DNA from 3 places in the Acidovorax sp. GW823-FHT02H02 genome. Region 1 is predicted to be linked to each of the others. Evidence: predicted binding sites of a transcription regulator. Region 1 holds the regulator's gene; each other region holds the start of a gene.
What was found. Region 1 encodes FNR, which switches genes on or off when oxygen is low (the NO sensors DNR and NnrR bind a similar motif). Its sites were predicted from a motif close to TTGATNNNNATCAA; they were not measured.

Region 1 (10,246 bases):
CTTTGGCACGGTCGGCACGCGCAAGGTCAAGCACATCTATGTGGCTAACTGGTTCTTCGGTGCCTTCATCCTGGCCGTGGCCTTGCTGCACATCGTCAACAGCGCGGCCATTCCCGCTGGCTTCATGAAGAGCTACTCGGCCTACGCGGGCGTGCAGGATGCCATGGTGCAATGGTGGTACGGCCACAATGCCGTGGGCTTTTTCCTGACCACGGGTTTCCTGGGCATGATGTATTACTTCATTCCCAAGCAGGCGGGCCGTCCGGTGTACAGCTACCGCCTGTCCATCGTGCACTTCTGGGCGCTGATCTTCACCTACATGTGGGCCGGCCCTCACCATCTGCACTACACCGCGCTGCCCGACTGGACGCAGTCGGTGGGCATGGTGTTCTCGCTGATTCTGCTGGCTCCCAGCTGGGGCGGCATGATCAACGGCATCATGACCCTGTCGGGTGCCTGGCACAAGCTGCGTGACGACCCCATCCTGCGTTTCCTGATCGTGTCGCTGTCGTTCTACGGCATGTCCACGTTCGAAGGCCCGATGATGTCCATCAAGACCGTCAATGCCCTGAGCCACTACACCGACTGGACCGTTGGCCATGTGCACTCCGGCGCGCTGGGCTGGGTGGGCCTGATCACCATGGGCTCGCTCTACTACATGGTTCCCCGCCTGTTCGGCCGGGAAAAGATGCATTCGATCAAGGCAATCGAGCTGCACTTCTGGATGGCCACCATCGGCATCGTGCTGTACATCGCTGCCATGTGGATTGCCGGCGTGATGCAGGGCCTGATGTGGCGCGCCATCAACCCGGACGGCACCCTGACCTACACCTTCGTTGAAAGCGTGAAGGCGACCTATCCGTTCTATGTCATCCGCGTCGCCGGTGGCCTGCTGTACCTGGGCGGCATGATCGTCATGGCCTGGAATGTGTGGGCGACTGCCATTTCTGGTCGTTCTGTCAAGGTGGCCATTCCCGCCGTGAACGCTGCGCACGCCTGAGCCCGAAGGAGCCCATTCATGTCTGATAACAACCAAAATGCTTCTGGCGGCTTCTCCCACGAGAAGGTGGAAACCAGCAATTTCCTGATGATCGTGCTGATCCTGCTGGTGATCGCGATTGGTGGCCTGGTGGAAATCGTTCCCCTGTTCTTCCAGAAATCCACCACCGAGGCGGTGACCGGCGTGCAACCCTATTCGGCGCTGCAACTGATGGGGCGCGATGTATACATCCGCGAGGGCTGCTACAACTGCCACTCGCAGATGATCCGTCCGTTTCGCGCCGAAACCCTGCGTTATGGCCACTACTCCGTGGCCGGTGAGTTCGTGTATGACCATCCATTCCAGTGGGGCAGCAAGCGCACGGGCCCCGATCTGCATCGCGTGGGTGGCAAGTACAGCGACGAATGGCATCGCATTCACCTGAACAATCCGCGTGACGTGGTGCCCGAGTCCAACATGCCTGCGTATCCATGGCTGGAGAAAAATGCCATTGATCCAGCCGACGTGGCGCCGCGCATGAAGGCCTTGCGGACCGTGGGCGTGCCTTACTCCGACGAGCAGATCGCTGCGTCTGCCGCCGAGGTGAAGGGCAAGACCGAAATCGATGCCTTGGTGGCTTATCTGCAAGTCATGGGCCGCGCGCTCAAGTAAAGGAGATTCGCCATGGACATCACGACCATGCGCATCGTCGCCACATTGGCATCGATGGCCTGTTTTATTGGCATCTGGGTCTGGGCCTACAGGGGCCGCAACAAGTCCCGGTTTGATGAGGCAGCCCGGCTGCCCTTCGAGCAAGATTGACCTTCACCAGAACGAGAACACCCCATGAGTGACTTCACCAGCAATTTCTGGTCGGTCTTTGTGACCACGCTGACCTTGGTCGGCATCATCGCCTGCGGCATTCTGCTTTGGATGGCGGGCCGCAAGAAGGTTATGGCCACGGCCGAGAACACCACTGGCCACGTCTGGGACGAGGACCTGGTCGAAATGAACAACCCCCTGCCGCGCTGGTGGGTGTGGCTGTTCGTCATCACCATCATCTTCGGCCTGGGCTATCTGGCTGCCTATCCCGGTCTTGGCACCTTTACGGGCAAGCTGAACTGGACGCAAAAGGGTGAATACGAGGCTGAAATGGCCAAGGCCAAGACGGAAATCGAGCCGCTGTATGCGCGTTTTGCCTCCATGAAGCCTGAAGATGTGGCCGTGGATCCGCAGGCCCATGCCATCGGCGAGCGCTTGTTCATGAACAACTGCGCCCAGTGCCATGGTTCCGATGCCCGCGGCAGCAAGGGATTCCCCAACCTGGCAGATGCTGACTGGCTGCATGGCGGCACCCCCGAAAAGATCCGCGAAACGCTGGAGAAGGGGCGCATCGGCAATATGCCTCCCATGGCTGCCGCAGTGGGTTCACCGGAAGACGTGCGCAATCTGTCGCACTATGTGCTGAGCCTGTCGGGCAGCCCGCATGATTCGTTGCGGGCGTCGCTGGGCAAGACCAAGTTCGTGGCGTGCGCTGCCTGCCACGGCAACGATGGCAAGGGTAACCAGGCTTTGGGCGCCCCCAACCTCACGGACGACATCTGGTTGCATGGATGGGGCGAAGCGGCCATCACTGCCATGATCAACAATGGCAAGGTGAACCAGATGCCCGCGCAGGCTGACAAGCTGACCGAGGCGCAAATCGGGGTGCTGGCATCGTATGTGTGGGGCTTGTCCAACAAGCCTGCCGCAGCCCGATGAACTCGGGGTGGCTCCAGTTCCGACTGGGGCTGCTTTGAAGTGCTAGTTATCCGCTTCCATAGTCCGCACCATGAAATCATCCGACAAGACGCCGCGCAAGGTCATTCCCATCGCGGCGGCCACATCTGAGCCGTCGGCGGAGGGTGAACTTGTCTCCCTTTACGAGGCCCAGAAAAAAATTTACCCACGATCAATCAGTGGGTTCTTTGCGCGTTGGCGTTGGGTCATGGTGTTTCTCACGCAGCTCGTTTTCTATGGGTTGCCCTGGCTGGAGTGGGGCCAGCGCCAAATGGTGCTGTTTGACCTTGGTGCCCGTCGGTTCTATATTTTTGGGTTGGTCCTGTACCCACAGGATTTCATCTATCTCACGGGCTTGCTGATTATTTCAGCGCTCTCGCTGTTTCTGTTCACTGCGGTTGCGGGTCGTCTGTGGTGTGGCTTTGCCTGTCCACAGACGGTCTATACCGAGATATTCATGTGGATAGAGCACAAGATCGAAGGTGATCGCAGTGCACGTCTGCGCTTGGATGCCGGTCCCTGGACCTTTGAGAAGATTCGCAAGAAATTCTTGAAGCAGACGGTCTGGGTTGCTGTTTCCCTCTGGACGGGTTTCACTTTTGTCGGGTATTTCGTGCCGATTCGGGAACTGGGTCCCGAGTTGTTGGCGTTTGCTGGCACCTGGCAGATTTTCTGGGTGTTTTTCTACAGCTTGGCCACTTATGGCAACGCCGGCTTCCTTCGGGAGCAGGTTTGCAAATACATGTGCCCCTATGCGCGTTTTCAGAGCGCGATGTTCGATCGGGATACCCTCATCGTGACCTATGACGAAACCCGCGGCGAGCCGCGCGGGCCCAGGGTCAAGACGGTGGACTACAAGGCCAAGGGTCTGGGCGAATGCATCGACTGCACCTTGTGTGTGCAGGTGTGTCCCGTGGGCATCGACATCCGCAAGGGTTTGCAATATGAATGCATTGGCTGTGGTCTTTGCGTGGATGCCTGCAATACCGTGATGGACAAGATGCATTACCCCAGAGGCTTGATACGGTATTCAACCCAGAATGGTGTCCAGCGTCGCTGGAGCCAGTCGCAAATCCTGCGACATGTCCTGCGCCCTCGCGTGCTCATTTACACCGCGGTTCTGGTGGCTTTGTGTGTGGGCATGCTGGCCAGCCTGACCACGCGCACACCCCTGAAGGTGGACATCGTGCGTGACCGGGCCGCCTTGTCCCGCATTGTTGCGGGGGGCAAGCTTGAAAATGTCTATCGACTGCAAATCATGAATGCCACAGAGGCTGCGCAGCGCTACCGCATTACTGCGAGCGGGCTGGATGGCTTGGAAGTGGCTTCGGAGCAGGAGGTGGACATTGGTGCTGCAGAATCCCGTTGGGTAGCGGTGCGGTTGCAGATCCCGTATGGATCTGCGGCCCCTGGTTCCCATGCGATTCATTTCGATATATCTGCACTGGAAAGCGGCGGCAAAGTGACAGAGAAATCCATATTCCTGGTGCCACGCTGAGTCAATTGAGTGAAGGTCGCGCTGTGCGCTGCAGGGCGTCTTGTGGTCTATATGCTGATACCTGAGGAGTTTCCATGCCAAACAGCCCCGTTATTACTCCCGGACCCCAGCCATGGTGGAAGTTTGGGCATGTCTGGCTGGTGATTGCCGGACCGGTCATTGTGGTGATTGCCGGCTTCATTACGTTGTGGCTTGCCGTGAGTCGGCCGGACCCCGTCGTCGAGGAGGACTATTACCGCAAAGGGATTGAGATCAACCAGACGCTGGCACAGCCAGAGAAAAGCTTGGCCCCCGCGCTCAAGGGCCGCAACCATGCGGCGACACCTGCCGTGGATCAGCCTCGCTGAACCAGAGTTCCAGCTGGTCGCATACACACGCCCTCCGCAACCCCGAGGAAACACACGATGTGGACACAACGCCTGATGTGGATTGCATGGCCCGCTTTTCTGGTGGCCGGGATCCTGGAAATGCTGGTTTTCGCCATGGTGGATCCACAGGATCTTCATTGGTTTGGTCAGCCATTGACTCTGTCCCGCCAGGGGGTCTATACCCTTGCGTTCTTTGCGTTCTGGATCATTACCATGGTTGCCAGCGCGTTGACAACGCTGCTCTCCATGTCACCCTTTGAACTCAACCGCTGCCCCGTGCCTCCGGATGCTCGACCGGGCGATTGCCACAAGGCATCGTCGTGCCCGTGACGGTTGCATGCCTGAACAGCGATCAGTGACAAGCCTGCTGGTTGTTGACAATGCGCTTGAGTGCATCGGTGTCCAGAATGCGGACATGGCGCTGTTTGACTTCCACCGTGCCATCTTCCACAAACTTCGAGAACGTGCGGCTGACTGTCTCCAGCTTGAGCCCCAGGTAACTGCCGATTTCTTCCCGTGTCATTCGCAATACCAGTTCGGACTGCGAGAACCCACGGGCATGCAGGCGTTGCACCAGGTTGAGCAGGAACGCAGCCAGGCGCTCTTCTGCACGCATGCTGCCCAGCAAAAGCATCACGCCGTGTTCACGAACGATTTCCCGGCTCATGATCTTGTGAACGTGGTGTTGCAGCGCCGTGACTTCGCGCGATAGTTCTTCGATGCGATCAAAGGGCATGACACACACTTCGGCATCTTCGAGGGCGACTGCGTCACAGGTGTGATGATCGTTGACGATGCCATCGAGTCCAATGATTTCACCCGCCATCTGAAAGCCTGTGACCTGGTCGCGCCCATCTTCGGTAGCGACGCAGGTCTTGAAAAACCCGGTGCGAATGGCATAGAGAGAGGTGAACGACTCCCCATTGCGAAAGAGCGTACCTCCTCGCTTGATTTTTCGCCGCACTGCCACGATATCGTCAATGCGTTGCAACTGCTGCTCGTTCAGGCCTACGGGCATGCACAGTTCTCGCAGGTTACAGTTGGAGCAGGCGACTTTGATGGTTTGCGGGTTCATGGGCACTGGGACCTGGACAGGTCTGGGTAATTGGCTTGTATCTGCTGGGACTCCATTGTCCCGCGGTGCACGCGTGGCGGCTGAATTGAATCAAATTGTCCCTCCTGTGCCCATTCGCCTTCTTGATTAAGGTCAAGGACGTGGATCAAAGGGTACGGCACAGTATCGATGCACGCAAGGATATTTTCCCATGACCGCTGTTACCCCAGAACTTCTGCGCCGTTTTGACATACCAGGACCGCGCTATACCTCCTACCCCACGGCTGACCGGTTTGTGGAGGCTTTTGGGCAAGAGGACTATGTGTTGGCGCTGTCACAGCGCCGGCTTGGCGCTACGGCACTGCCGCTGTCGCTGTATGTCCACATTCCGTTTTGCGAATCGTTGTGCTACTACTGTGCCTGCAACAAGATCATCACCAAGCACCATGACCGTGCCGACGTGTATTTGCGCTACCTCAGCCGCGAGATTGATCTGCACACGGCCCACTGCGGCACCGGACAGGTGGTCAGCCAGTTGCACCTCGGGGGTGGCACGCCGACCTTTCTTTCGGATGACGGACTGCGCCAGCTCATGGCAACGCTGCGGCGCAGTTTCACCTTTGCGCCGGGTGGTGAGTATTCCATCGAGGTGGATCCTCGCACGGTCACTTCGGATCGGCTGGCGGTGCTGGCGGAACTGGGCTTCAATCGATTGAGCTTCGGGGTGCAGGATTTTGATGCCGAGGTTCAGAAGGCAGTGCACCGCATTCAGCCCGCAGAGCAGGTGTTTGCGCTGGTGGAAGCGTCTCGTGCGCTGGGCTTTGAGTCGGTCAATGTGGATTTGATTTACGGGCTGCCGCGCCAGACCCCCGAGTCGTTTGATCGCACGCTGGCACAGGTGGCCCAATTGCGCCCCGACCGAATCGCTTTGTATGCCTACGCCCATTTGCCTGATCGTTTCAAGCCGCAGCGGCGCATCATCTCGACAGAACTGCCTGCCGCATCCGCCAAGGTGACCATGCTTTCGCGTTCGCTGGACGCCTTCATTGATGCAGGTTACGTCTATGTAGGCATGGACCACTTTGCCTTGCCTACGGATGCGTTGGCTGTTGCCAAGCGGCAGGGGCGCCTGCACCGCAATTTTCAGGGCTACAGCACCCAGCCCGACTGCGATCTCATCGGCCTGGGCGTATCCGCGATCGGCCGGGTGGGCGCGACCTACAGCCAGAACGCCAAATCGCTGGAGGAGTACTACGACCATCTGGATCAGGGGCGGTTGCCCGTGGTGCGAGGGTTGGCGCTGAATCGCGATGACCTGGTGCGCAGGGCCGTCATCATGGCGCTGATGTGCCAGGGCGAGGTCTTGTTTGAGCCCATGGATCAAGCTTGGCTCATTGATTTTCGGAAGTATTTCGCGCCGGAACTGGAGCAGTTGGAGTCCATGGCCGAGCAGGGGCTCGTTGCATTGAGTGCCGAGGGCGTCAAGGTAACGCCCATGGGCTGGTTCTTTGTGCGCGGCATCGCCATGGTGTTTGACCGCTATTTGCAGGCTGACCGCAATCGGGCCCGGTTTTCGCGCATCATCTGATACCCATCATTCGAGCTGTGCCCCGGTCTTCATGCTTGCACCCCTTGCCGTAACGGCTTTGCTCATGGGGCTCGCTGGCGGGCCCCATTGCTTGGCCATGTGCTCCGCGCCTTGCAGTGCGATCATCGGCCAGGAGGCGGCGTGCTCGCAAGCGGGCAGCCCCGTCTCTCAGCCGGTTCAGTGGTTTCCCAAAGGTGGAACCTCTCGCCGGCTGTTCGCATTTCACTTCGGGCGCCTGGCGGGCTATGCCGGGGCGGGCGCCCTGGCCGCGCTGGCCATGGACAGCCTGGCATGGGTGACCCAGCAAACCATGGCCTTGAGTCCGGTATGGACCCTGATGCACGTGGCGGTCATGGCCTGGGGTTTGATGATGATGGTGCAGGCGCGACAGCCTGCTTGGGTAGAGCAGGCCGGGCGCACGGCCTGGCGCCGCGTGCAACCCCTTGTCCGCGCGCCGGGTGGGCTGCTGGTGGCGGGCGGGCTTTGGGCTCTCATGCCATGCGGATTGCTTTATTCGGCCCTGCTGGTGGCTGCGCTCAGCGGTAGCATGTTGCAGGGCGCTGTGACCATGGTGTTTTTTGGAGTGGGGAGTGGACTGTGGCTGGTGGCCGGACCCTGGCTGTGGGGGCGGCTGCGTTCACGCATCAACGCGGTGCGAGCCAGTTGGGGAACCCGGCTGGCGGGTGCGCTGCTGGTCGGGGTGGCGGGGTGGGCATTGTGGATGGATCTGGTTTACAAACCCTCTCTGTGGTGCAGATAACTTCAGCGGGAAGTGCCTTGGGTCACTCGGGCGGGTGGCGTCACGCCAGAATTTCATCGTTGGGATTGCGGGGCGCAATGGTCTGGACGGCGGCGATAATCCTTGTCACCAAGGGTGGTGCGCATGTCGCCATGTTTCTCCATGCATGCCGTGAAACTCCGTGAATTCTTCCCTCCTTATTGATACCGGTCAGCTTCGCATCGGCATGTATGTCCAGCCCGGCGTGGGCTGGATGCATCACGCATTCAACGACCGTTACGGCATCGTCGTGTCCGTCAATTCGACCAGACCGCTGAGGCCCGAGGTGTCGCGCGATGCGCTCGACTATCTGTCTCCGCGCCAGCGGATCTGCTATTTCTTTGAGCGCGCTGTAGATCCTGGTCCTGACGAGGTGCACGCATGAACCCGCTACCACCGCAGTCTTGGCTGGATGGCCTGCAGGAAGCGGTGTGGCTCGTGGATGGCGGCAGCTTGAGCATCGTCCAATCGAACAAGGCGGCAGAGCGACTGGTGGGCATGTCCGGGGAGGACATGGTCGGCAAGGCGGTGACAAGCCTGGCGGCAACACCCCAGGACTGTGCATTCTGGTCCGAGCCATTGGCCACTCTTGCGAAAGGCATTCACTCCCACACCAGCGTATGGCGGGCCGATGGTGTGCTGGTTCCGGTCGATCGGCGTGTGACCTGTGTACAGCACGACGGCGCTCCAGCGGTTTTGATGCTGACGATGCTGGACCGCAGTGCCCAGGAGGCTGCCCAGCAGGAACTGGAGACCCTGCTGTCGGAATTGCGTTCCACCCTGGATTCCGCAGCCGATGGCATGCTGGTGTGTGGGCTTGACGGAGGCGTGCGCGCCTTCAACCAGCGGCTGGCGCACATCTGGAGCATCCCCCGCGAACTGCTGTTGCAGCGCAATGACACGGCGGTGCATGAGCACCTGGCCTCCCGGGTGGTGGATCGCAAGCACTACCAGGAACGTCTGAGTGCCATTGAGCGCGATCCGCTGCTGGAGAGCACCGACATCTTTCAGTTGTACGGCGGCATGACGGTGGAGCGTCGCGTTGTTCCGCAGCTTCACCAGGGCCACCCCGTGGGGCGCGTGTATTCCTTTCGGGATATCACCCGGCAGGCCGAAGCGCAGGCCAGCTTGCGCCTGGCGGCGCGGGTTTTCGATGCCAGCCTGGATGCCATTTTCATTGCAGACAGCAGGCACCATCTGATGCGCATGAACCCGGGTTGCGAGCGACTGCTGGGCCCTTGCGCAGCCGCTTTGGAGGGTTGCATGGCAGCGTCCCTGTTCGGCAGTGGTTCGGATGCCTCCTTCATGGAGCAGGTGCAGGCGGGTTGGGAAAGCGATGGTTTCTGGGAGGGTGAGCTCTGGCTGCCCCGTGACAATGGTGCTTACTGTGCCGTGCATCTGTCGTGGGTTGCCTTGCGCGATGACGATGGCCGGCTGATGCAGAGCATTGGTTTCATGCGAGACCTGACGCAGCAGCACGCGGCCAAAAAACGCATCGAGGAACTGGCGTACAGCGATGTCCTGACCGGTTTGCCCAATCGGCTGCTTCTTTCGCAGAGGGTGGAAACCGCTATCCAGGGCGCTCGCGCCAGCGATACGGGCTTTGCCATCCTTTTCCTGGACCTGGACCGGTTCAAGATCATCAATGACTCGCTCGGCCATCACTTCGGTGATCGCGTATTGCAACTGGTCGCCGAGCGTCTGCAGGCTTGCCTGCGGCAGACGGACATGCTGTGCCGGCTTGGTGGCGATGAGTTCGTGATTTACCTGCATGGCGCCGACGCTGTCGTGGCCGAAAGCGTGGTGCGCCGGATGCTGGAGGGCATGCTGAGCCCCTTCTTGCTGGATGGCATGGGCTTTTCCATCCAGTGCAGCATTGGCATGGCGCTGTATCCGCAGGACGGCACCACCCTGGACGAACTCATCAAGCAGGCCGATACGGCCATGTACCGCGTCAAGGAGCGGGGGCGTGGCAGCTATGGCTTCTACCAACCGCAGATGAACGCCAACCTGCTGTCGCGCATGAAGCTGGAGCACGCCATGCGCCAGGCGCTGGGCGAGCAGCGGATGGCCGTGCACTATCAGCCCCAGGTGAACCTCGCTACCGGCCGGATCGTCGGCGCGGAAGCACTCATCCGATGGACCGACCCCGAGTTTGGCGTGGTATCTCCCGCGCAGTTCGTGCCGTTGGCGGAGGAGTCG
Region 2 (10,246 bases), on a different contig from region 1:
GCACACCCTGGGCATTGCGGTGGACGCACCGACCGCCCTGCTGCTGTGCGTGGTGGCGGCCGTGTGCGCCTGTGGCGCCTCGGGCGTGGCCGGCGGCTCGCTGCTGCTGATTCCGCTGGCGTGCAGCCTGTTCGGTATCAGCAACGATGTGGCCATGCAGGTCGTGGCCATCGGCTTCATCATCGGCATCCTGCAGGACTCGGCCGAGACAGCACTCAATTCATCCACCGATGTGCTGTTCACGGCCGTGGCCTGCCGCTGGGCAGATCCAGCGCACAAACACCCGGCCCCCTGAAGCGTCGGCGGGGTCAGGGACTGACCTGGCCGGCCACGATGCTGATGAGGCGGTCGCAGCGCTGGGCAATGGCACGATCGTGCGTGACCAGTACCAGCGTGGTGCCTTGCTCGCGGTTGAGGTCAAACATCAGCTGCATGATGGTCTCGCCGGTCGCGAAATCGAGGCTTCCGGTGGGCTCGTCGGCCAGCAGCACGGCCGGCCGCATCACGAAAGCGCGCGCCAGCGCCACGCGCTGTTGCTCCCCGCCGCTGAGCACCTTGGGGTAATGCCCCAGGCGCTGTCCCAGCCCGACATGCCTGAGCATCTCGGTGGCGGCCGCGCGGGCATCGCTGCGATTGGCCAGTTCGAGTGGCAGCATGACGTTTTCGAGCGCCGTGAGGTTGCCCATGAGCTGGAAACTCTGGAAAACGAAGCCCACCTTTTGCGCGCGCAGCGCGGCGCGGCCGTCTTCGCCCAGCGCAAACAGATCCTGGCCATCGAGCCGCACGGTGCCGCGCGTGGGGGTGTCAAGACCCGCAATGATGGACAGCAGGGTGCTTTTGCCCGAGCCTGATGCGCCGACAATCGCCACGGTTTCCCCAGGCGCCAGGCGGAAATCGATATCCCGCAGAATGTCCAGCGTACCGGTGGAGTCGGTCACCGACTTGAATACATGCTCGACCGCAATAATGGGTGTGGCAGGCGTGGGGGAGGTTTCGGACATGAAAGGCTTTTTATTGTGATTTGCGATCTGCATCGACGCCACTTTATCCTGACAGCAGCAGCCGGCGCACTGGTGGGCCTTTGCACCCCTGTGGCCATGGCACAACCGGGCGGCAAGGTACAGACAGCCTCGGCGCGGCCCAAGGTCATCCTGGTGCTCGGTGACTCGCTCAGCGCCGAATACGGCCTGGCGCGCGGCACCGGCTGGGTGGCTTTGCTGGAAAAGCGCCTGGCGCAGGAAAAGATCGCAGCCACCGTGGTGAATGCCAGCGTGAGTGGAGAAACCACCTCCGGCGGGCGTTCGCGCCTGGCGGCGCTGCTGGCACAGCACCAGCCCAGCCAGGTGGTGATCGAGCTCGGCGGCAATGATGCCCTGCGGGGCCTGCCACTGAAAAATACCGAGGAAAACCTGGCGTGGATGGTGCAGGCAGCGCAGAAATCGGGAGCCAAGGTACTGCTGGTGGGAATGCAGGTGCCGCCCAACTACGGTACCGACTACGCCAACCGTTTTGCGTCCACCTTTGCGGCGGTAGCCAAGGCGCACAAGGCGGGTGTGGTGCCGTTTTTCCTCAAGGGCGTGGCCGATGGGCCCGACCCTACCCGGCTGTTCCAGCCAGACCGCATCCACCCGCGCGCCGAGGCGCATCCACAGATGCTGGCCAACGTGTGGCCGGAACTCCAGAAGCTCTTGCGTTAAGAGCCCTGGAAAAAATCAATGGCCGGCAGGCTCCGAAGGTTCGGCGGGTGCGGGAGAGGCAAACGCTGCAGGCCCGCCGACCGGCTGGTCTTGTTGCGGCTCATCGGGCCTGCGCTGGGTTTTGGCTTTGAGCTTCTCTTCCTTTTTTTGCTTTTTGGCGAGCTCGCGCTGGCGCTTTTCGTATCCGTAGTTGGGTGTTGCCAAGGTATTTGCTTCCTGAAGTAGGAGTCCACTTTAACAGTTTGCCCTCAGGGCGCCCTCAAACCGCCACGCGTGGCACAGAAGACACCGCCGCGCGATAGGCATGCCAGCTGGCATGGCCCAGCACCGGGCCAGCGAGCAGCAGGCCGGCCCCCCACAGCCACAGCGACACGGCGACGATCAGCGTGATCAACAGCCCCCACAACAGCATGACGGCGGAATTCTCCAGCACCACCCGCATGCTGGTGATGCCCGCGGTCAGCGCATCGGTGTCACGGTCCAGGATCATCGGAATGGAAACCACCGAAGTCGAGAAAACGAGCGCAGCAAAGGCACCGCCCACCACCAGATAAACGCCGACAAAGCCCCAGTTCTGGGGGTTGAAGATGGCCGCCATCACCCCGGTGGTGGAAGGCATGCCGGTATTGAAGAACACGGCAAACACCACCAGCGATGCCCTGCCCCACAGCAGCTCCAGCACCACCAGCACCAGCACCAGCATGCCCATGCTGCCCATGTGACTGTCCCAGCAGGTGATGGATTGCCCCAGATCGGACGGCTGGCCCGCCTCGCGGCGCCGGCTGGTGTCATACAGGCCCATCGCCAGAAATGGCCCCAGCAGCAGGCATCCGCTGGCCAGCGACATGGTGTATTCGGGCCGCGTGCGAAACACCCAGCCCAGCACCAGCGCCATGCCCCAGAAAAATGCGCCATAAAAAAGGGCAATGCCCGGGGCGGCGGCGACATCCTGCATGCCCTTGCGCAACCAGCGAAAAGGATCGGTCAGGCGCAGGGGGTTGAGCGTGATCGCCACGGCTGTGGCAGGTGGAACCTGGGCGGAGGGATGTGCGGACATGGCGGTAATGGCAACAAGTTGCGGAGACGGGCTGGGTCGGTGGGCGCAACGCCCGTTGATATATGTCAACACCCTAAGCCACCTGCCCGCCACGCGCCACTGAGGAAACTACCACCCCAGCGGCCAGCCCCCGTGCCATCAGGCCATCAGACCGCGCCGAAAGCCCGGGCCATGGCCTGCTGCAAATCCTGGCGGAGGTCTTCCACCTCCTCCAGCCCCACAGAAAAGCGCACCAGCGTGCCAGGCTGCAGGTGCGGCACAGGGCGGCTGCGCATGGACGCCAGCTGGTAGGGCACCACCAGGCTCATGGGGCCGCCCCAGCTGTAGCCCAGCTTGAATAGGCGCAGGCCGTCGCAGAACGCATCGACCTGGGCCTGGCTGTAGCGCGCATCGATCATCACGCTGAACAAGCCAGCCGCAGCGCCGTCGCCATGGTTGGCAGCGCCGCACAGGGCCCGCCAGTGGGCGTGGCCCGGGGCGCCGGGCAGTGCCGGGTGCAGCACCTGGGCCACGGCGCTCTGCTGCCGCATCCACAGCGCCAGCTGGCGTGCCGCCGCGTCGTGCGCGCGGTAACGCAAGCCTATGCTGGGCAGGGCACGCAGCACGGCTTCTGCGTCGTTGGCGGCAATGCCCAGGCCCAGCCGCATGTGCGTGAGCTTGATTTTCATGTGCAGGGCCAGGTCGCGCGTGATGACACTGCCCATCAGCACATCGCCACCGCCGCTGGGGTATTTGGTGAGCGCATGGACCGATACATCGACCGCCAGGCTGCCGCTGCCATCCCCGCCCAGATCGAAGGGCGCAAACGCCAGGCCGGCGCCCCAGGTGTTGTCGAGTGCCGACATCACACCCCGGGCACGGCAGATACGCACCTGTTCGCAGAGATCGGGAAACTCCATGGTCACCGACCCGGGTGCTTCCAGCCACACCAGCCGGGTTTCCGAAGTGATGCGCGCGGCCAGATCCGTGGGATCGAGGGGGTCATACAGTACGTGACGAATGCCGAAACGGGCCAGCTCCCCGTTGGCCAGATCCTTGCTGGGGCCGTAGGCATTGTCTGGAATCAGGACTTCATCCCCGGGCCGGAGCAAGGCCAGCGCCACGTTGGCAATCGCCGCCAAGCCGCTGGGAACCAGCACGCACTGCAGCCCGCCCTCCAGCGCGCACAGGCGCTCTTCCAGGATGAAGGTGGTGGGCGTGCCGTGCAGGCCATAGGTGTAGCCGCTCTTGTCTTTCCATTCGCGCGACCGCATCGCCGCCACGTTGGGAAAAATGACGGTGGAGGCCTTGAAAACGCCAGGCTGGGGTGCGACAAACCCGGCGGGAGGTGTGTAGGCGTGGTGGACGATGCGGGTGGCGGGGCCGAAAGCGTTGTCTTCATTCATGCCTGGCATGGTAGCGCGCGACAGCACCGTCCGACTGCCGCACGTCCGCGCCAAAGCGCATCCCCAGCGGCGCCCCCAGGATGCCGGATATCAGCTGGCGACCTTGAGGTTGTTGGTCACCGACATCACACCCTTGACGCCTTTGGCGATGGTTTCAGCACGCTCGCGGGCGCTTGCATTGGGTGCGGGGCCTGTGAGCGTGACGGCACCGGCACGGGTGTCCACATCGATCTTGAACGCACTCAGGTCGGGGTCCTTGGCCAGGCCGGCAGACACTTGCACCGTGATGGTGGCGTCATCCACGGCACCCATCGCGGCACTGCCCATTTCCTGAGCGCCCGACTGCACCTTGGCGGCACCTTCCTCCACCTTGGTTTCCGCATTCTTGAGTGCGCTTTCGGCCTTTGTCTGCGCCTCTGCGGCTGCCTGTTCGGTTTTCTGCACAGCGGAATCGAGCTTTTGTCCCACGGTGGGTTCCTCCTGCTTGCTGCAGGCGGCCAGCCCAAACGCCAGGGCACTGGCACCGAGAATGGTCCAGATGCGCTGCGAGCTGCTGTGCGGGAAATGGCGAATATTCATGTGCGACTCCTTAAAGATGGTGTGAATGTAGGCAAGCTACACACCCGCCAGGGTCGGAAAGCGCCGAATGGACTGTAGGACAACATCGCCAGTCACTACCCTCCCGCAGAGGGAGCGCGCAGCGCGGCGCGCAAGGCGCCGAGCCCGCACAACAGCGACAATAGTGGGGATGTCGATTCACCCTTTGTCCCGCTGGCTGCCTTTTCTGGCCTGGCCGCGCCCTGACCGCGCCTTGCTCAGGGGGGAGTTCTGGGCCGGCATGACCGTGGGCCTGATGCTGGTGCCGCAGGGCGTTGCCTACGCCGCCCTGGCGGGTATGCCGCTGGTAACAGGCATCTATGCCTCCCTCGTACCGGCGCTGGTGGCCGTGCTGTTCAGCGCTTCCACGCGCCTGGGAGTGGGGCCCACGGCCCTCACCAGCCTGTTGATCGGCGCGTCGCTCTCGGGCCTGGCCGAGCCCGGCAGCGCGCAGTGGGTGGCCATGGCCGCCTGGATGGCGATCCTGTCGGGCCTGCTGCAGCTGGTGATGGGACTGGCGCGCTTTGGCTGGCTGCTCAACCTCGTGACCTCGCCGGTGCTCAACGGCTTCACCCAGGCGGCGGCGCTGCTGATTCTGTCGTCTCAGCTCGGCGCGCTGACAGGTCTGCGCTCCGATCTGGGGGCCTTGTGGACGACCCCCTCGCTGGGCCACTTCGACCTGACCGCAGCAGCCTTCGGGCTGGGCAGCCTGGTGTTACTGATGCTGGCGCGCAGGCTGCGTCCGGGTTTTCCGGCCGCGATCGTGGTGCTGGGGGCGGCCGGGGCCCTCAGCTGGGCCCTGGGCTACGCCGAGGCCGACGGCGCAGTGGTGGGCGCCTTGCCTGCCGGCCTGCCCAGCCTTTACTGGCCGGGCGTCCTGCCCTGGTCCAGCTTTGCGGCCCTGGTGATGCCGGTGCTGGTGGTCACGCTGGTGAGCTTCCTGGAGACAGCGTCCAGTGCCAAGGTGGACAGCCAGCGCTCGGGCGAGCGCTGGAACGAGAACCAGGACCTGATCGGCCAAGGCCTGGCCAAGATCAGCAGCGGCCTGTGCGGCAGTTTCGCCACCAGCGCCTCGTTCTCGCGCTCGGCCATCAACCTGTATGCCGGGGCCCGCAGCGGCTGGGCCACCGTGTTTGCCATCGCGCTGGTGCTGGTGGTGCTGCTGTGGCTGACCCCAGCGCTCTACCATGTGCCGCAATCGGTGCTGGCAGCCGTGGTGGTGACAGCCGTCACCAGCCTGATCCAACCCGCCAGCTTCCTGCGGCTGTGGCGCATTTCCCGCGTCGAGGCGGTCATCTCCGGCATCACCTTTGGCCTGACGCTGGCCACGGCCCCCCGCATGTACTGGGGTGTGCTGGTGGGCCTGCTGATGAACCTGAGCCATTTCCTCTACCAGCGCCTGCACCCGCGCATCATCGAAGTGGGGCTGCATCCCGACGGCAGCCTGCGCGACCGGCACCTGTGGCAACTGCCGGCACTGGCGCCGCACCTGCTGGCCTTGCGCATGGACGCCGAACTCGACTTTGCCTCCGCCAGCGCACTCGAACGCCGGGTGATGGACCACCTGGCTGCACACCCCGATGTGGTGCATGTCTGCCTGCTGGCCCAGCCCATCAACCGCATTGACATGACCGGTGTGGAAACCTTCGCCAACCTGCTGGCCACCATGCGCACCCGAACAGGCACGCTGCATCTGAGCGGCCTCAAGCTTCCGGTGGAGCAGGTGCTGCGCCGCGCAGGGGTGCTGGCGCCCGGCGCGGGGCTGGCCATGTACCGCACCGATGCCGAGGCCCTGCGTGCACTGCAGCAACTGAAGGTTATGCAATGAGCGACGTGCTGCCCCCTTCATCCAGCCACCCAACCCCCTCCGTAGCGCCCACTGCAAAAGCGCTGCTGCGGACACCGGGCTGTGCCGCGTCACCGGCCCTTGCCCAGCTGGCCAGCAAGATCGAATCCCCGCTGCGGGTACCCAACGCCGGAGAGTGACCCCGGCGCAGTGCCCGGATGCGGGCCAGGTGCCATCGCGAAATTTCTGCCATGAATACTGTTCTGAACATCTCCTGCTACAAGTTCGTGCCCCTGCCGGATGCAGCGGCATTGCGCGATCTTCTGCACGAGCGCGCCCTGGCCGCTGCGCTCAAGGGCACCATCTTGCTGGCCCATGAAGGCATCAACATGTTTCTGGCGGGCCCGGCAGCGGCGGTGCACGGCTTTGTCGATGCCCTGCGCACCGACCCGCGCTTTGCCGACCTCGCCCCCAAGGAGAGCTGGTCGGACACCGTGCCGTTTCGCAAGATGCTCGTCAAGGTCAAGCGCGAGATCATCCGCATGGACCACCCCGCGATCCAGCCCTCCGAGGGCCGGGCGCCTGCCGTCACGCCGGCCACCCTGCGCCGCTGGCTGGAACAGGGCCATGACGACACGGGCCGCCCCGTGGTGACGCTGGACACGCGCAACGCCTTCGAGGTGGATGAAGGCACATTCGACAACGCCATCGACTGGCGTATCGACAAATTCACCGAGTTCCCCCCGGCGCTGCGGGCCCACAAGAGTGATCTGGCGGACAAGACGGTGGTGAGCTTTTGCACGGGCGGCATCCGCTGCGAAAAGGCCGCCATCCTGATGCGCGAAGAGGGCCTCACCCACGTGTACCAGCTCGAAGGCGGCATCCTGAAATATTTCGAGGAAACAGATGGCGCGCACTACCACGGCGGCTGTTTCGTGTTCGACGAGCGCCGCACGCTGGCCACCGACCTGTCCTCCGGCACCCTGCGCACCGCGCCTGAAAACGCTATTGAGAAGTGAGCAGAAAGCGCTTATCCCATAAGCGCTAGACCCTTATTTCATCAAAATACGCTCGCGCGCGGCCTGGCCACCGGCATCAGGGTTTGAAACGGCGCTCGGGCAATGGAATCCACTCCACCTCGCCCGGCACCTTGCCCATAGCCTGGTCTTCCCAGTCCTGCGCCGCCTGCACGATGCGCTCCTTGCGGCTGGAGACAAAGTTCCACCACATGTGGCGCGGCCCATCCAGCGGTGCACCACCGATGACCACGATGCGCGCACCAGCACCTGGAGGGGTCGGCGGGCTGGTCACGGCGTCTGCCGGGCAGCGCACCGTGGTGCCCTGCCCCTGGGGCAGAACGCCCAGGGTGAGCGCCGGCAGGGGCGCGGCCTCGCCGTCGAGCAACAGGTCGGCATTCACGCTGTAGATCGCCATTTCGGGGGCCAGCGCGGGCAGATCCAGAGCGGCACCAGCGGGCAGTTGCACGTCCAGGTACAGCGTGGGGGCGAAAGTAGCCACGGGGGAGGTCTGCCCAAAAGCGGTGCCAATGAGCACACGCACCACGGCGTCGCCCACGCGCACCTCGGGGATGGCCTCGGCGGGCGTGTGCACAAAGGCGGGCGCCACCTCCTCGTGCTCACGCGGCAGCGCAGCCCACAGCTGCACGCCATGGTTCACGTAGTCGCGACCGGCCAGGGTCTCGGGGCGGCGCTCGGAATGCACGATGCCACGCCCCGAGGTCATCCAGTTGATGGCGCCGGGCTCGATCTGCTGCAGGGAACCCAGGCTGTCGCGGTGCATCATCGCACCCTCGAACTGATACGTCACCGTGGCCAGGCCGATGTGTGGATGCGGGCGCACGTCGTACTCGTCCCGCGGGTGCACCGTGACGGGGCCAAAGTGGTCAAAGAACAGAAAAGGCCCTACGGTCCTGCGCTGCAGCGAAGGCAGCAGGCGGCGCACAGTGAAGCCACCGCCCAGATCCTTGTCGTGCCCCTTCAGCCGCAGGAGAGGTTCGCCGCTCATGCCATGCGCTCCACGGTGGTGGTGATTTCCGTGGTGACGGCCGTCATGAGCTTGTGCACCGGGCATTTGTGCGCCACGGCCTGCAGCTCCTGCAGCTGGGCGTCGCTGAGATCCCCGCTGATCTGCATGCGGGCCGCAAGGCGGTAGGTGCCCGCGCGTTCGGCCGACGCGTCGCGCTCGATCACCGTGCGCACGTCGGTCACCGGGATGCCCTTGCGGCGCGCATACCAGAGCACGGTAAGGGCCTTGCACGAACCCAGCGCCGCGTCATACAGGTCGTGCGGATTGGGGCCGGCGTCGTCTCCACCCTCTTCGGCAGTGCCATCGACCACCAGCGCGTGGCTGCGGATGGTCAGCGTCTGCGCCATGGGCGCGGATGTGATGCGATTGAGCTCAATGGCCATTTCGGACTCCAAAAGGGTTCAGTGGATCAGGAACCAAGCCGCGCCGCAACCGCTGCCACGCGCTGGCCCAGCCGCCGGCCGGTTTCCAGGTCGCCGGCAAACATCTCGGACGCAGAGGCATCGGAGGGCGACTGTGCCATGGCTCCGCTGAACGCACCCAGCCAGTTCACATCGCTGCGCGTGGCCGCTTTCGCATTGGCGGGCAGGGTCCCCGCGCCCACCCACAGGCCACCGTGCTGCATGGCCAGATGGAACAGATAGTCCAGCGTGATCTGCTTGTCGCCACTGGGGCTGGCGCTGTTGGTGAAGCCCGCAAACAGCTTGTCTTTCCAGGCCTGGTTGTACCAGGGCCTGGACGAGGCATCCGCAAATTTCTTGAACTGCCAGCTGGGGCCCGCCATGTAGGTCGGGGAACCCAGGATGATGGCCTGGGCGGCCAGCAGGGTGTCCCAGCCGCCTTCGGGCAGGTTGCCGTCGGCATCAATCGCGATGAGCTGGGCATCGGCACCGGCGCCGTCGGCCACGGCCTGCGCCAGGCGCTGGGTGTGGCCATAGCCCGAGTGATAAACCACTGCAATCAGGGACATGGAGGGTGGTGCTTTCTGCGTGGAAACAAGAACTCCGGACCCCGCCCAGGGGACGGGGGCCGGACCATCGAGGCTCAGCGGCCTTCGCGCTGGCCGTCAACGCTCCAGGCGCCGGCACCAAACGCCGTCAGCGCCAGCAAGCCACCCACCACGGCGATGTTCTTGAAGAACAGCAGCTGCGTGATCATTACTTGATCGGCTGGCACCGCCCAGTAGGGATGAAAGGAGAAGCTGGCCACCAGCGTGAAGAAGGCCAGAACCAGCGCGGCAAAGCGCGTGCCAAAGCCCACGATCAGCGCCAGGCTGCCCACCACCTCGACCACTGCGGCAACGGCCGCCGCCACGGTGGGCATGGGCAGCCCCACCGAAGAGATATAGCCCACCGTGCCGGCAAAGCCGGTGAACTTGCCAATGCCCGCGGGCAGAAACAGCACGGCGAACAGCAGGCGAGACACAAGGGCCAGGGGATTTTGCAGAGAAGAAAGCATGGTGGACTCCTGAAAAAGATGAAGGAAAAAAACTCAATAACTCAAGCGGCCAGATCAAACACCAACACCTCGGCGTCGTGGCCATCGGTCAACGCCAGGGAGGACTCGTTTTCAAGCAGCGCGGCATCGCCGCCGGCCAATGGCTGGCCATTGACACGCAGCGCACCGCGCACCAGGTGCACATAGGTCTTGCGAGCCGGGTTCAGGGGCTGGGTGACGG
Region 3 (10,246 bases), on a different contig from region 1:
CAGCCACAGGGTGAGCGTGCCAAACAGCAACACCATCACCTCGACCGACAGCCTGGCCATGGCAAACAGGGCCTCGACCATGGCCGCAAAAATCTGGGCATGCCCGCCGACCAGCCATTGGGCCAGGGCGGCAACTGCCGCGGTGACAAAAAACCCCAGCCAGAGGATGTTGAGCAAGGAAAAAAACTCCGTGTGGGCCGTAATGCGTTGTGGGGCCGGCTCGCAGCCGTCCTGATCGCCACGCCCACCTGGGTGGCGAACCCGGCCATGGATAGGTTAACCCGCATTTTTGCCTGCAAACGCGCAACGGACAGGGTAAATCGCCGGGTGGTAATCTACAGGGTTCGGTTGCGTGCCCGGTTTTGGTTGAAAAAACCAGCACGCATTCGCCCCACGACAAAAACCAGGCGCCATGGATCCATTGAACCGGTTCATCGAGCGCCACAACACCAAGGAACATCCGCCATGGGCGCGCAATGGAAAGCAAAAGGCAAGGCACAGGTTGCAGATGCCAGAGGCAAGCTGTTTGGAAAACTGGCCAAGGAAATCATGGTGGCTGCGCGCGGCGGGGCCGACCCGGCCGGCAACTCGCGCCTGCGCCTCGTGGTCGAGCAGGCCCGCAAGGTCTCCATGCCCAAGGACACGCTGGAGCGCGCCATTAAAAAGGGCGCCGGCATTGGCAGTGAGGCCGTCCATTTCGAGCATGTGATCTACGAAGGCTACGCCCCGCACCAGGTGGCCGTGATGGTCGAGTGCCTGACCGACAACGTGAAACGCACGGCGCCCGAAATGCGCGTGCTGTTTCGCAAGGGCCAGCTGGGCACATCGGGTTCGGTGGCCTGGGACTTCGACCATGTCGGCATGATCGAAGCCGAGCCTGCGGTTGCCGGTGCCGACCCCGAAGAAGCCGCGATCGAGGCTGGTGCACAAGACTGCGAAGCGGGCGATGAGGCTGGCACGACCACCTTCTGGACCGACCCTGCTGAACTCGACCTGGTCAGCCGTGCGCTGCCGGCGCACGGCTTCACCGTGCTGTCGGCCAAGCTGGGCTACAAGCCCAAGAACCCGGTGAACCCCGCCAACCTGACACCAGAGCAGCTGGAAGAGGTGGAAAGCTTTCTGGCCGCCATTGACGCCAACGACGACGTGCAGAACGTCTTTGTGAGCCTGGGCAGCTGATCGCCCGGGGCTGGCCACCACCCCGGCCCGCGCTGGGCTTTTGTTTTTTTGGCAACCATTCCATGACCGCTGACCATTACGCAGCCCTCGGGCTGGGCGCCAACGCGTCGCTGTCCGACATCAAGAAGGCTTTTCGCCAGAAGGCATCGTTCTATCACCCCGACCGGAACGACGCACCCGATGCCGCACAGCGCTTCCAGGCCGTGCAAAAAGCCTACGAGGTGCTGGCGGACGACGAGGCCCGCCAGGCCTACGACGACAACCGCCGCCGCAACCTGCTGGACGACCCGCTGCAGACCGCACAAGAGATCTGGCAAACCTATTTCAAGAGCATTCTTCCTTCGTGAAACTATCCCCTTACTTTTATGACTTGCGTTCGGCCTACCAGGCCGAGCTGGATGACCTGGTTTCGGATTCGGAGGGCAAGGATGTGCTGCGCAAGCGGCTGGCCGAAAAGCGCTCCGAAATCGGCTTCCTGGTGAAGATGATGGAACTGGCCCCCGAGATGGTGGCGGTGGCTTTTCACCAGGGTTTCCGTTTTGCCAAGCCAGCGGTGATGGAGCATTGGCTCGGCCAGGGTGCGGACAAGCTGCCCGAGTGGGGGGCGCTGACGGGCGCCGTTGCGCTGGAACCCTGGGCCGCCAGCCTGGCTCAAACCGTGCTGCGCGAGCCCGGTGGCCCGGTCTTCATGGTCGTGGCGGCGGCGCTGGAGTATCTGCACCAGCATGCGCGCCTGGCCCCGGCACCGGCGCAGGGCGAGGCCGGGCACGATGGCGACGAAGAGGCCGCCGAGCACGACGATGACTACAACGCCCTCAGCGCCGACGACGCCGCCGACCCGCACAACAGCCGCACCCGCGAAGAGGCCAGCGCCCACTGGCTGGCCGAGGCCGGCTTTGACCGCAAAGACTGACAAGACCGAGATTTTCCGCCCATGAACCACCTGGCCCTCATCACCAAAACCACCAGCCTGATTGCCGCGGGCGACATCGTGGGTGCCGAATCGGCGCTGGCCGAGCTGGCCGATACCGAAGGCGACAACGCCCTGATGGTCGTGCTGGACCAGCTGGCACCGAAAGACGTGCTGGCCGTGATGCGCGAATACGACGACTCCAAGGCGTCGGTCGTCAACCTGCTGGTCACGCCCGAGCAGTTTGCGCGCGCCATGGTGCTGGAAAAGCAATACAAGGACCTGACCCACACGCACCTGCGCAACATGGTCAACGCCGTCATCTTTCGGGACGATGCCGACCCGGTGGAGTTCTTGACCGCCATTGGCGACCTGGAAGGCGGCGCCGAGGCCCTGGCCAACTACTTTGCCGAAAAATGGAGCCGCATCGAGGCTTTTGCCCGCACCGGCACCTTCGACGCCACCGAAGATTACGGGCTCACCCTGACCGATGACGAGCTGCTGGCGTCAGGCTATGTGCAGCCCCGCATCGACCAGGACGAAGTGGCCGACCGCGACTGGATGCAGCTGGCCTGGCTGCTGCGCTATGAATGCCGTGATCTCTTCATTGAAACCCTGCTGGTGCTGCGTGCCAAGGCGCGTGCCCACGACATGGGCCTGGACGAGGGTGACGAGCAGGCTGAGGAAGACGACGGCAAGTTCGAGACCAGCGACACCGACCGCGGCAAGGCCACCCCCGCAGCACGCACATCCGACGAAGAATCCGCTATATAGATAACAACCCCTGAGGCGCTTCGCGCCTTCCTCCTGCACAGGGGGACGCTGCCCGTGCGGCGGGGCGGCCCTTGCACGGCGGCCCTGGCCTGGTCCGTGCCAGTTTTGTGACGCCGCGATGACGCGCAGCGCGATGGAAAGCTGAATGACATTGCCTGACACACCCAACACTGATCTGCCTGCCGCAACCAATGCTCTGCAACTGCACGACGCCCGCCCGTTCTTTGAAAAAGCGCTGGTGCATGGCGTGCAGCACGGCATCCTGGATGCCGCCCGTCTTGATGCCATTTGCACTGATGCGCCCAAGGGCATGGTGCAGATCGCCCGCTATTTCGGCAGCGAGTTTCTGCGGCCCGAGCTGGAAAAGGCCCGCGACCGCATGGTCAACCTCATCAGCCTGTATTTGCTGGAAACCACGGGCGGTGATCTGACCCAAGCCGCCATCTCGCTGCGCGACCACTCGTTCCTGTCGCGCTCCAAGGGCGGCTCCGACATGCTCAAGCGCCTGATCGCTCTGCCCGAGAGCAGCAATTTCGGCATGGCGGGTTATGCCGATGCCCAAACGCCGCTGCTGGCGCTGTGGTCGCTGCGCAGCCATGCCGATTACCGGGCCGAGCTGGCCCGCCGCAGCCAGATTGCCAGCGCCATCGGTGCCGCCCAGTGGCTGGCCGAGCACTACGACCTGGATACCGACGAGCTGGAGGCCGCTGGTGCCGATGCCGAGGCCGTCATCCGCACCGGCCTGCTCATGCAGGCCCTGGCGCCCAAAGCCATGCACCTGGGCGAGTGGCCCAGCGCCGTGGCCCTGGAGAAACTGGTGACGGCGCAGCGCAAGAAAAAGCGGGCAGCACCCACGCAGCTGCAGCTGCCCGCTGGCGTGCCTGCGGATCTGCGCGCGCTGATGCAGGCGCAGTGCGCAGCCGTGCTGGCCGACCTGGCCAAGCTGCTCGATTCGGCTGCGCCGCTGCGTGCGCTGCTGCGCCCCACCGGCGTATTTCGTGCCCGGTATTTTCTGCTGGACGACCCGCTGGCCGAGGTGGACCAGTACCACCGCAGCCTGGATGCGCTGCAAGAGGACGGCGAGCCGCCCCAGCCCGCCAGCAAGACATGGATGAAGACCACCCAGGGCAACGAAGACGAACATTCGCTGCTGACGCTGTTCCTGTGCGTGGCAGCAGGCGCTCCCAAAAAGACCTTGCTGACCGAAAAAACCGCTGCCAGCCTGGTGCGCAAGATCCGCAAGAGCGGCCTGCAGCCCGAGCTGGCCACCGCGTTCATCCGCAGCCATGCGCCAGGTGCTCACCAGTCCGCCTACATCGACCTGTGGAACAGCTTTGTGCAGGAATCGTCCAAAACGCTGGGCAGCGACATGGATTACCAGATGCGCGACGCGCTGGCCTTGCTGCGCCGTGAGTGCCATGTGGCGGGGTGACGCGGCGTGCCGGAACGACCCGGGCGCTTGACGGGGGCTGGCGCCTGTTGTGGTGCGCGTGGCTCATGCGCGCCATCGCCCGCGCTATGGCGGTGCGGTGCGCCTTGATGGCGCACGTGGGTGCCACCCGCTCGGGCACGTAGCGCTCATGCACATCTTCTGAGTCATCGGGGTGTGCATACAATTGCATGCGAATTTTCTGGCGTGCTTTTTCCGCCGGTTCGCAACACACGGCGGATTCCTCAGGCCGTTGCGCGCACAGTCCTCAGCCTTTCCCATCCTCCGTGCACAGTCCCACGCTCGTTATCGTCGCAGGCATCCTCGCGGCGCTGGTCACCACGGTGCTTTATGCCGTGTGGCATTTCAACAAGGGCATTCCAGGCTTGCGGCTGTGGACGCTGTCTTTTCTGAGCGCCTCGGTGTTTTGCGCCATTTTGCTGGTGCGCGATCACACGCCGGAGGTGTTGTCAGTGGTGCTGACGCAGGCGTCCATCTCCGTGGCCGCCTACCTCTGCCTTCTGGCAAGCCGTGCCTACATGGGGCGGCACCCCTTGCCGCATGGGCATGCGGTGATGGCCATCGCTGCCGTGACGGCGCTGGCGGTGTATTTCACAGTGGTGCAGCCACACCTGGGAATCCGGTTTGCGTTGGCGGGATCGGTTTCTGGCGTGTGCTTTTTGCTGACCGCCCACACCCTGGCGCGGGGTGGCTTTCGCAATGTGCCGGCACGCTATCTGTTTGCCCTCGTGGCGGGCCTGCATGGGCTTTTCCTGTTCTTGCGTCCGCTGCTGTTCAGGCTGGCCACGCCCGAAGGGGGTGGGGGTGCTGGCACCGGCATGGTGGCGCTGCTTTCGCAGTTCGTGGTGCTGGAAGCCACTTTGGCCTTGGTGATGATGGCATTTGGCACGCTGATGCTCACCAATGAATACATTACCAGCGAGCTGCGCCATCTGGCCGAGATGGACCCGCTGACCAATGTGTTCAACCGGCGTGCGTTCCTCACGCTGCTGGACAAGGCCATCAGCAGCACACGGCGCACGCAGTCCGGTCTTTCCGTGCTGGCGATGGATCTGGACCATTTCAAAAAGGTCAACGACACCTGGGGGCACAAAACTGGCGACGACGTGCTGCGCCACTTTGTCCGCCTGGCCGCCGGCTGCCTGCGCAAGGAGGACGTGATGGGCCGGCTGGGTGGCGAGGAGTTTGCCATTTTTCTGCCCAACGCCGGCAGCGAGGGCACCCGTGCCGTGGCCGAGCGCCTGCGTGCCATGGTGGCCAGCCAGCCTGTGCTCACCGAGCGTGGCCCCATTGGCTTGACGGTGAGCATCGGGGCTACGCAATACCTGCCTGGCGATTCTTCAGACGCCCTTTTGCAGCGCGCGGACGAGGCCATGTACCTGGCCAAGGAGCATGGGCGCAACAGGGTGGAAGCAAGGGCTCTTTGAGAGCATGCGTGGGTTGATCACGGGCGGGCAACGCTGGCCGGCAACCCCGAGGGCGCCATCGCCGGGATGGCTGGTGCCCTGGGGCGGGCGCTCTGTGCATCCTGGATGCTTCAGAAGTCCATGACCAGCGATGCGCGCAGGCTGCGGCCAGGCTGGGTGTAGGCGTCGTTCACGGTGCTGGCGGTTGCCAGGCCGTACACGTCGGGCCAGAGCCGGTATTTGCGGTTGGTGAGGTTGTGCACGGCAACGTTGGGCCGCAGATCCTTGCGCAGACGCCACTGGGCCGACAGGTCGAGCGTGGTGGCCTGCCCGATGGTGAACTGCGTGTTGGGCGCCTTGACGGCCGAGGCACTGTCGATGTCGCTGGCCTTTTTGGCGCCGTGGTAGCGCAGCTCGGCGCGCAGGCCCCAGGCGGCCGTGTCGTAAAGCACGCCCAGGCTGACCTTCATGGGTGTTGGTTTCTTGTATCCGTTGTTGGATTATTGGTGTGTCTCGGGGTGAATGATGCAAGTTAAATGGTTGTTTGACGCGTATCAAAGTGGGCCCAGGACACCCGTCGAAGAATGGCCGCCATGTCTGCCGAAACCATATCGTCGCAGCCCTCGGCGGGCGATCCTGCAGGATGGAATGAGCGTATGGGCTGTGAAAAAAAAGGAGTTCCCATGACAACCCGAAAGCTGGCGCGCCTTGCGGCCCTGGCACTGTCCACTCTGGCTCTGGCCGCTGCGGCACAACACAAGGAGGGCGCATCGGCCCCCGAGGTGAATTACCAGGCAGGTACTTCACCTCTGGCCGATGTGGCCATGTACCAAAGTTCGAATCCCAAAGCGCCCAAGATGACGCAGGCCGAGTTCGACCGGGCCCGCCAGATTTACTTTGAGCGTTGCGCTGGCTGCCACGGCGTGTTGCGCAAGGGTGCCACCGGCAAGCCCCTGACGCCTGACATCACGCTTGCCAAAGGCACGGACTACCTCAAGGTGTTCATTGCCTACGGCTCGCCCGCAGGCATGCCCAACTGGCAGACCTCGGGCGAAATGACCGAGGCCGACGTGGACCTGATGGCCCGCTACGTCCAGCAGGACCCCCCTGTTCCACCAGAATTCGGCCTGGCGGACATGAAGAAAACGTGGAAGGTCGTCATTCCTGCGGACAAGCGTCCGAAGAAGAAGATGAACAACTACAACATCACCAACATCTTCTCGACCACCCTGCGCGATGCGGGCGAGATCGCGCTGATCGATGGCGATACCAAGGAAATCATCAGCATCATCAAGACCGGCTATGCGGTGCATATTTCGCGCATGTCGGCTTCGGGTCGCTACCTGTTCGTGATCGGCCGTGACGCCAAGGTCAACATGATCGATTTGTGGATGGAAAAACCCGACACGGTGGCAGAAATCCGCACCGGCCTGGAAGCGCGTTCGGTCGAGAGCAGCAAGTTCAAGGGCTTCGAAGACAAGTACGCGATTGCCGGCACCTACTGGCCGCCACAGTTCGTCATCATGGATGGCGACACGCTGGAACCCCTGAAGATCGTCTCCACCCGTGGCAACGTGGTGGGCACGCAGGAATACCACCCCGAGCCGCGCGTGGCCTCCATCGTGGGCAGCCACTTCAAGCCCGAGTTTGTCGTGAACGTCAAGGAGACCGGCAAGACCCTGATGGTGGACTACTCCGACCTGAACGCACTGAAGTTGACCGAAATTGGTTCGGCACCTTTCCTGCATGATGGCGGCCTGGACGCCACCAAGCGCTACTTCATGGTGGCTGCCAACAACAGCAACAAGATTTCGGTGTTCGACCTCAAGGACAGCAAGCTTGCGGCCGTCGTCGATGTGGGCAAGATTCCCCACCCCGGCCGTGGTGCGAACTTCAACCATCCGAAATACGGTCCTGTGTGGGCTACCGGCCACCTGGGTGACGAAACGATCTCGCTGATCGGTACCGACCCCAAGAAGTACAAGCAATATGCCTTCAAGGAAGTGGCCAAGCTCAAGGGGCCTGGCGGCGGCGCTCTGTTCATCAAGAGCCACCCCAAGTCCAACCACCTGTATTCGGATGCACCTCTGAACCCCGATCCGAAGGTCTCGCAATCGGTGGTGGTGTACGACATCAAGAACCTGGACAAGGGCTATGTCACGCTGCCGATCGCCGAGTGGGCCGACATCAAGGACGATGGCGCCAAGCGCGTTGTGCAGCCTGAATTCAACAAGGCCGGCGATGAAGTCTGGTTCTCGGTGTGGAGTGCCAAGGACAAGATCAGCGCCATGGTGGTGGTGGACGACAAAACGCTCAAACTCAAGAAGGTCATCAAAGACCCACGTCTGATCACGCCTACCGGTCACTTCAACGTCAACAACACGCAGCACGACGTGTACTGAAGTGAAAGCGCCGCTACGAAGCCCCTGGGCCTCGCGGCGGTGACCACAAAAAAACCGCCCTGCCGCAAGGTTGGGCGGTTTTTTATGGAGCTGGTGGACTACTTGGTGCCAAAAATGCGGTCGCCCGCATCGCCCAGGCCGGGCAGGATATAGCCATGGTCGCTCAGTTCCCGGTCGATGGCGGCGGTGAAGATCTGCACGTCGGGGTGGGCTTTTTGCAGCGTGGCAATGCCTTCGGGCGCGGCCAGCAGGCACACGAACTTGATGGAGCGGGGGTGGAGCTTCTTCAGGCGCTCCACGGCGGCAGCAGCCGAATTGCCGGTGGCCAGCATGGGGTCCACCACGATGATGTCGCGTTCTTCCATCTCGGACGGCATCTTGAAGTAGTACTCCACGGGCTGCAGCGTGGTCGGGTCGCGGTACAGGCCGATGTGGCCCACGCGGGCACCGGGCACCACGTTGAGCATGCCGTCCAGAAAGCCGTTGCCGGCGCGCAGAATGGACACCAGCACCAGCTTCTTGCCATCGATGACCTTGCCGGTCATGGTCTCCAGGGGGGTTTCGATCTGCACGTCCTGCAACGGCATGTCGCGCGTGACTTCATAGGCCATCAGCGTGGAGAGTTCGCCCAGCAGGCGGCGAAAGCTGTTGGTGCTGGCTTCCTTCTTGCGCATCAGCGTGAGCTTGTGCTGGACCAGGGGATGGGTGATGACGGTGACGTTGCTCATGGGGATGGGCCTTTTTTTATGGTTATGGAGGATCGGTAAAACAGGTCAGTCTGCCAGAAAGCGCGAATAGCGCGCCATATCGACGTTGCCGCCGCTGATCACGATGCCAACCCGGGCGCCGCGCACGTCCACGCTGCCGTTTCCTGCGCCGGCAAAGGCGAGGGCCCCGGTGGGTTCGACCACGATCTTCATGCGTTCGGCAAAAAAACGCAGGGCCTGCACCAGTTGTTCGTCGGTGGCGGTGACCATGTCGTCCGCCAGGCGCTGGATGATGGGGAAGGTGAGCTGGCCCAGCGCCTGGGTTTGTGCACCGTCGGCAATGGTGTGGGGCGTGGCGATCCGCACGATATGGCCCGCGCGGTAGGACTGTTGCCCGTCGTTGCCTGTCTCGGGCTCCACGCCCACCACGCGGCAGTGCGGCGCCAGTGCCTCGGCGGCCAGCAGGCTGCCCGCCAGCAGGCCGCCGCCACCCACGCAGACGAAGAGGTAGTCGAGGTGGGGCACTTCTTCCAGCAGTTCCTTGGCGGCGGTGCCCTGGCCTGCGATGACGTGCGGGTGGTCATAGGGCGGCACCAGCGTCATGCCGCGCTCCTGCGCCAAGCGCCGGCTGATGGCCTCGCGGTCTTCGGTGTAGCGGTTGTAGGTGATGACCTGTGCGCCATACCTGCGCGTGGCGGCCATCTTGGCGGCGGGGGCATCTTCGGGCATGACGATCACGGCGGGCATGTCCAGCAGCCGGGCCGAAATGGCGATGGCCTGGGCATGGTTGCCGGCCGAGAAAGCCAGCACACCGCCCTTGCGCTGCTCATCGGTGAACTGGGCCAGGGTGTTGAAGGCCCCACGAAACTTGAAGGCGCCCGTGCGCTGCAGGTTTTCGCACTTGAAGAACAGCTGCGCGCCCAGCCGCTCATCGGCGGTGGTGGAGCGCAGCACTGGCGTGCGGTGCGCCATGCCATGCAGGCGATGCGCTGCATCGGCCACGTCGGCGTAGGTGGTCACAGACATGGGCACGGAAACGGGTGTCTGGGTCATGGCGGCATCCTTGGGCAGGCGCGGCGCTGGGAAGCGGCAACCACGCTGCCGCATCATAGCCCGTTGCGATGCCTTTTCAAGCAAAAAAGCCTTACAGCGCTTGTCCTGTAAGCGCTGGTAGCTATCTATTTTGATGAATCTGGGCTCAGGCCTGTTCGCTGAAGCGCTGCAGCGGGGCCAGCGCCGGGAAGTCGCCCGCCCGTTTTTGCTTCATGGCCGTGACCGATTCGCGCACATGCTGGTTGCTCCAGATGGCGCCCTGCAGCCAGCCCATCTGGCGCAGGCTGTCCTCCACGGAATGGTCGCGGGCGTAGTTCACCGCCTGCTTGGTGCCCCAGATGGCCACGGGGGGCTTGCTGGCGATC

Region 2: AC1RDS_RS04790 (DUF2189 domain-containing protein) is a predicted target of FNR. The motif match lies at 2,810-2,823, and genes of this name have one in related genera.
Region 3: AC1RDS_RS17405 (nitrite reductase) is a predicted target of FNR. The motif match lies at 6,264-6,277, and genes of this name have one in related genera.

What each region holds. Positions count from the first base shown of each region.
Region 1 is NZ_JBXAJH010000001.1:20,508-30,753, reverse strand. Features, by position in the region: gene ccoN (cytochrome-c oxidase, cbb3-type subunit I) at 1-1,000, shown strand, start outside; gene ccoO (cytochrome-c oxidase, cbb3-type subunit II) at 1,019-1,651, shown strand; gene AC1RDS_RS00145 (cbb3-type cytochrome oxidase subunit 3) at 1,664-1,801, shown strand; gene ccoP (cytochrome-c oxidase, cbb3-type subunit III) at 1,826-2,740, shown strand; gene ccoG (cytochrome c oxidase accessory protein CcoG) at 2,811-4,256, shown strand; gene AC1RDS_RS00130 (FixH family protein) at 4,331-4,603, shown strand; gene AC1RDS_RS00125 (hypothetical protein) at 4,661-4,954, shown strand; gene fnr (fumarate/nitrate reduction transcriptional regulator Fnr) at 4,977-5,699, opposite strand; gene hemN (oxygen-independent coproporphyrinogen III oxidase) at 5,890-7,266, shown strand; gene AC1RDS_RS00110 (sulfite exporter TauE/SafE family protein) at 7,298-8,026, shown strand; partial or broken gene AC1RDS_RS00105 (phosphohydrolase) at 8,274-8,429, shown strand; gene AC1RDS_RS00100 (sensor domain-containing protein) at 8,426-10,246, shown strand, end outside.
Region 2 is NZ_JBXAJH010000003.1:251,950-262,195, reverse strand. Features, by position in the region: gene sstT (serine/threonine transporter SstT) at 1-295, shown strand, start outside; gene AC1RDS_RS04805 (ABC transporter ATP-binding protein) at 309-1,001, opposite strand; gene AC1RDS_RS04800 (arylesterase) at 1,017-1,697, shown strand; gene AC1RDS_RS04795 (hypothetical protein) at 1,713-1,901, opposite strand; gene AC1RDS_RS04790 (DUF2189 domain-containing protein) at 1,957-2,754, opposite strand; gene AC1RDS_RS04785 (PLP-dependent transferase) at 2,901-4,148, opposite strand; gene AC1RDS_RS04780 (BON domain-containing protein) at 4,230-4,718, opposite strand; gene AC1RDS_RS04775 (SulP family inorganic anion transporter) at 4,888-6,564, shown strand; gene AC1RDS_RS04770 (sulfurtransferase) at 6,774-7,541, shown strand; gene AC1RDS_RS04765 (pirin family protein) at 7,618-8,547, opposite strand; gene AC1RDS_RS04760 (OsmC family protein) at 8,544-8,951, opposite strand; gene AC1RDS_RS04755 (flavodoxin family protein) at 8,978-9,538, opposite strand; gene AC1RDS_RS04750 (DoxX family protein) at 9,613-10,026, opposite strand; gene AC1RDS_RS04745 (pirin family protein) at 10,068-10,246, opposite strand, start outside.
Region 3 is NZ_JBXAJH010000018.1:9,580-19,825, reverse strand. Features, by position in the region: gene AC1RDS_RS17445 (nucleoside recognition domain-containing protein) at 1-177, opposite strand, end outside; gene AC1RDS_RS17440 (YebC/PmpR family DNA-binding transcriptional regulator) at 466-1,179, shown strand; gene AC1RDS_RS17435 (DnaJ domain-containing protein) at 1,242-1,526, shown strand; gene AC1RDS_RS17430 (hypothetical protein) at 1,523-2,092, shown strand; gene AC1RDS_RS17425 (hypothetical protein) at 2,114-2,863, shown strand; gene AC1RDS_RS17420 (hypothetical protein) at 3,009-4,295, shown strand; gene AC1RDS_RS17415 (GGDEF domain-containing protein) at 4,580-5,740, shown strand; gene AC1RDS_RS17410 (TonB-dependent receptor) at 5,851-6,189, opposite strand; gene AC1RDS_RS17405 (nitrite reductase) at 6,403-8,121, shown strand; gene upp (uracil phosphoribosyltransferase) at 8,220-8,849, opposite strand; gene AC1RDS_RS17395 (threo-3-hydroxy-L-aspartate ammonia-lyase) at 8,895-9,881, opposite strand; gene AC1RDS_RS17390 (enoyl-CoA hydratase-related protein) at 10,027-10,246, opposite strand, start outside.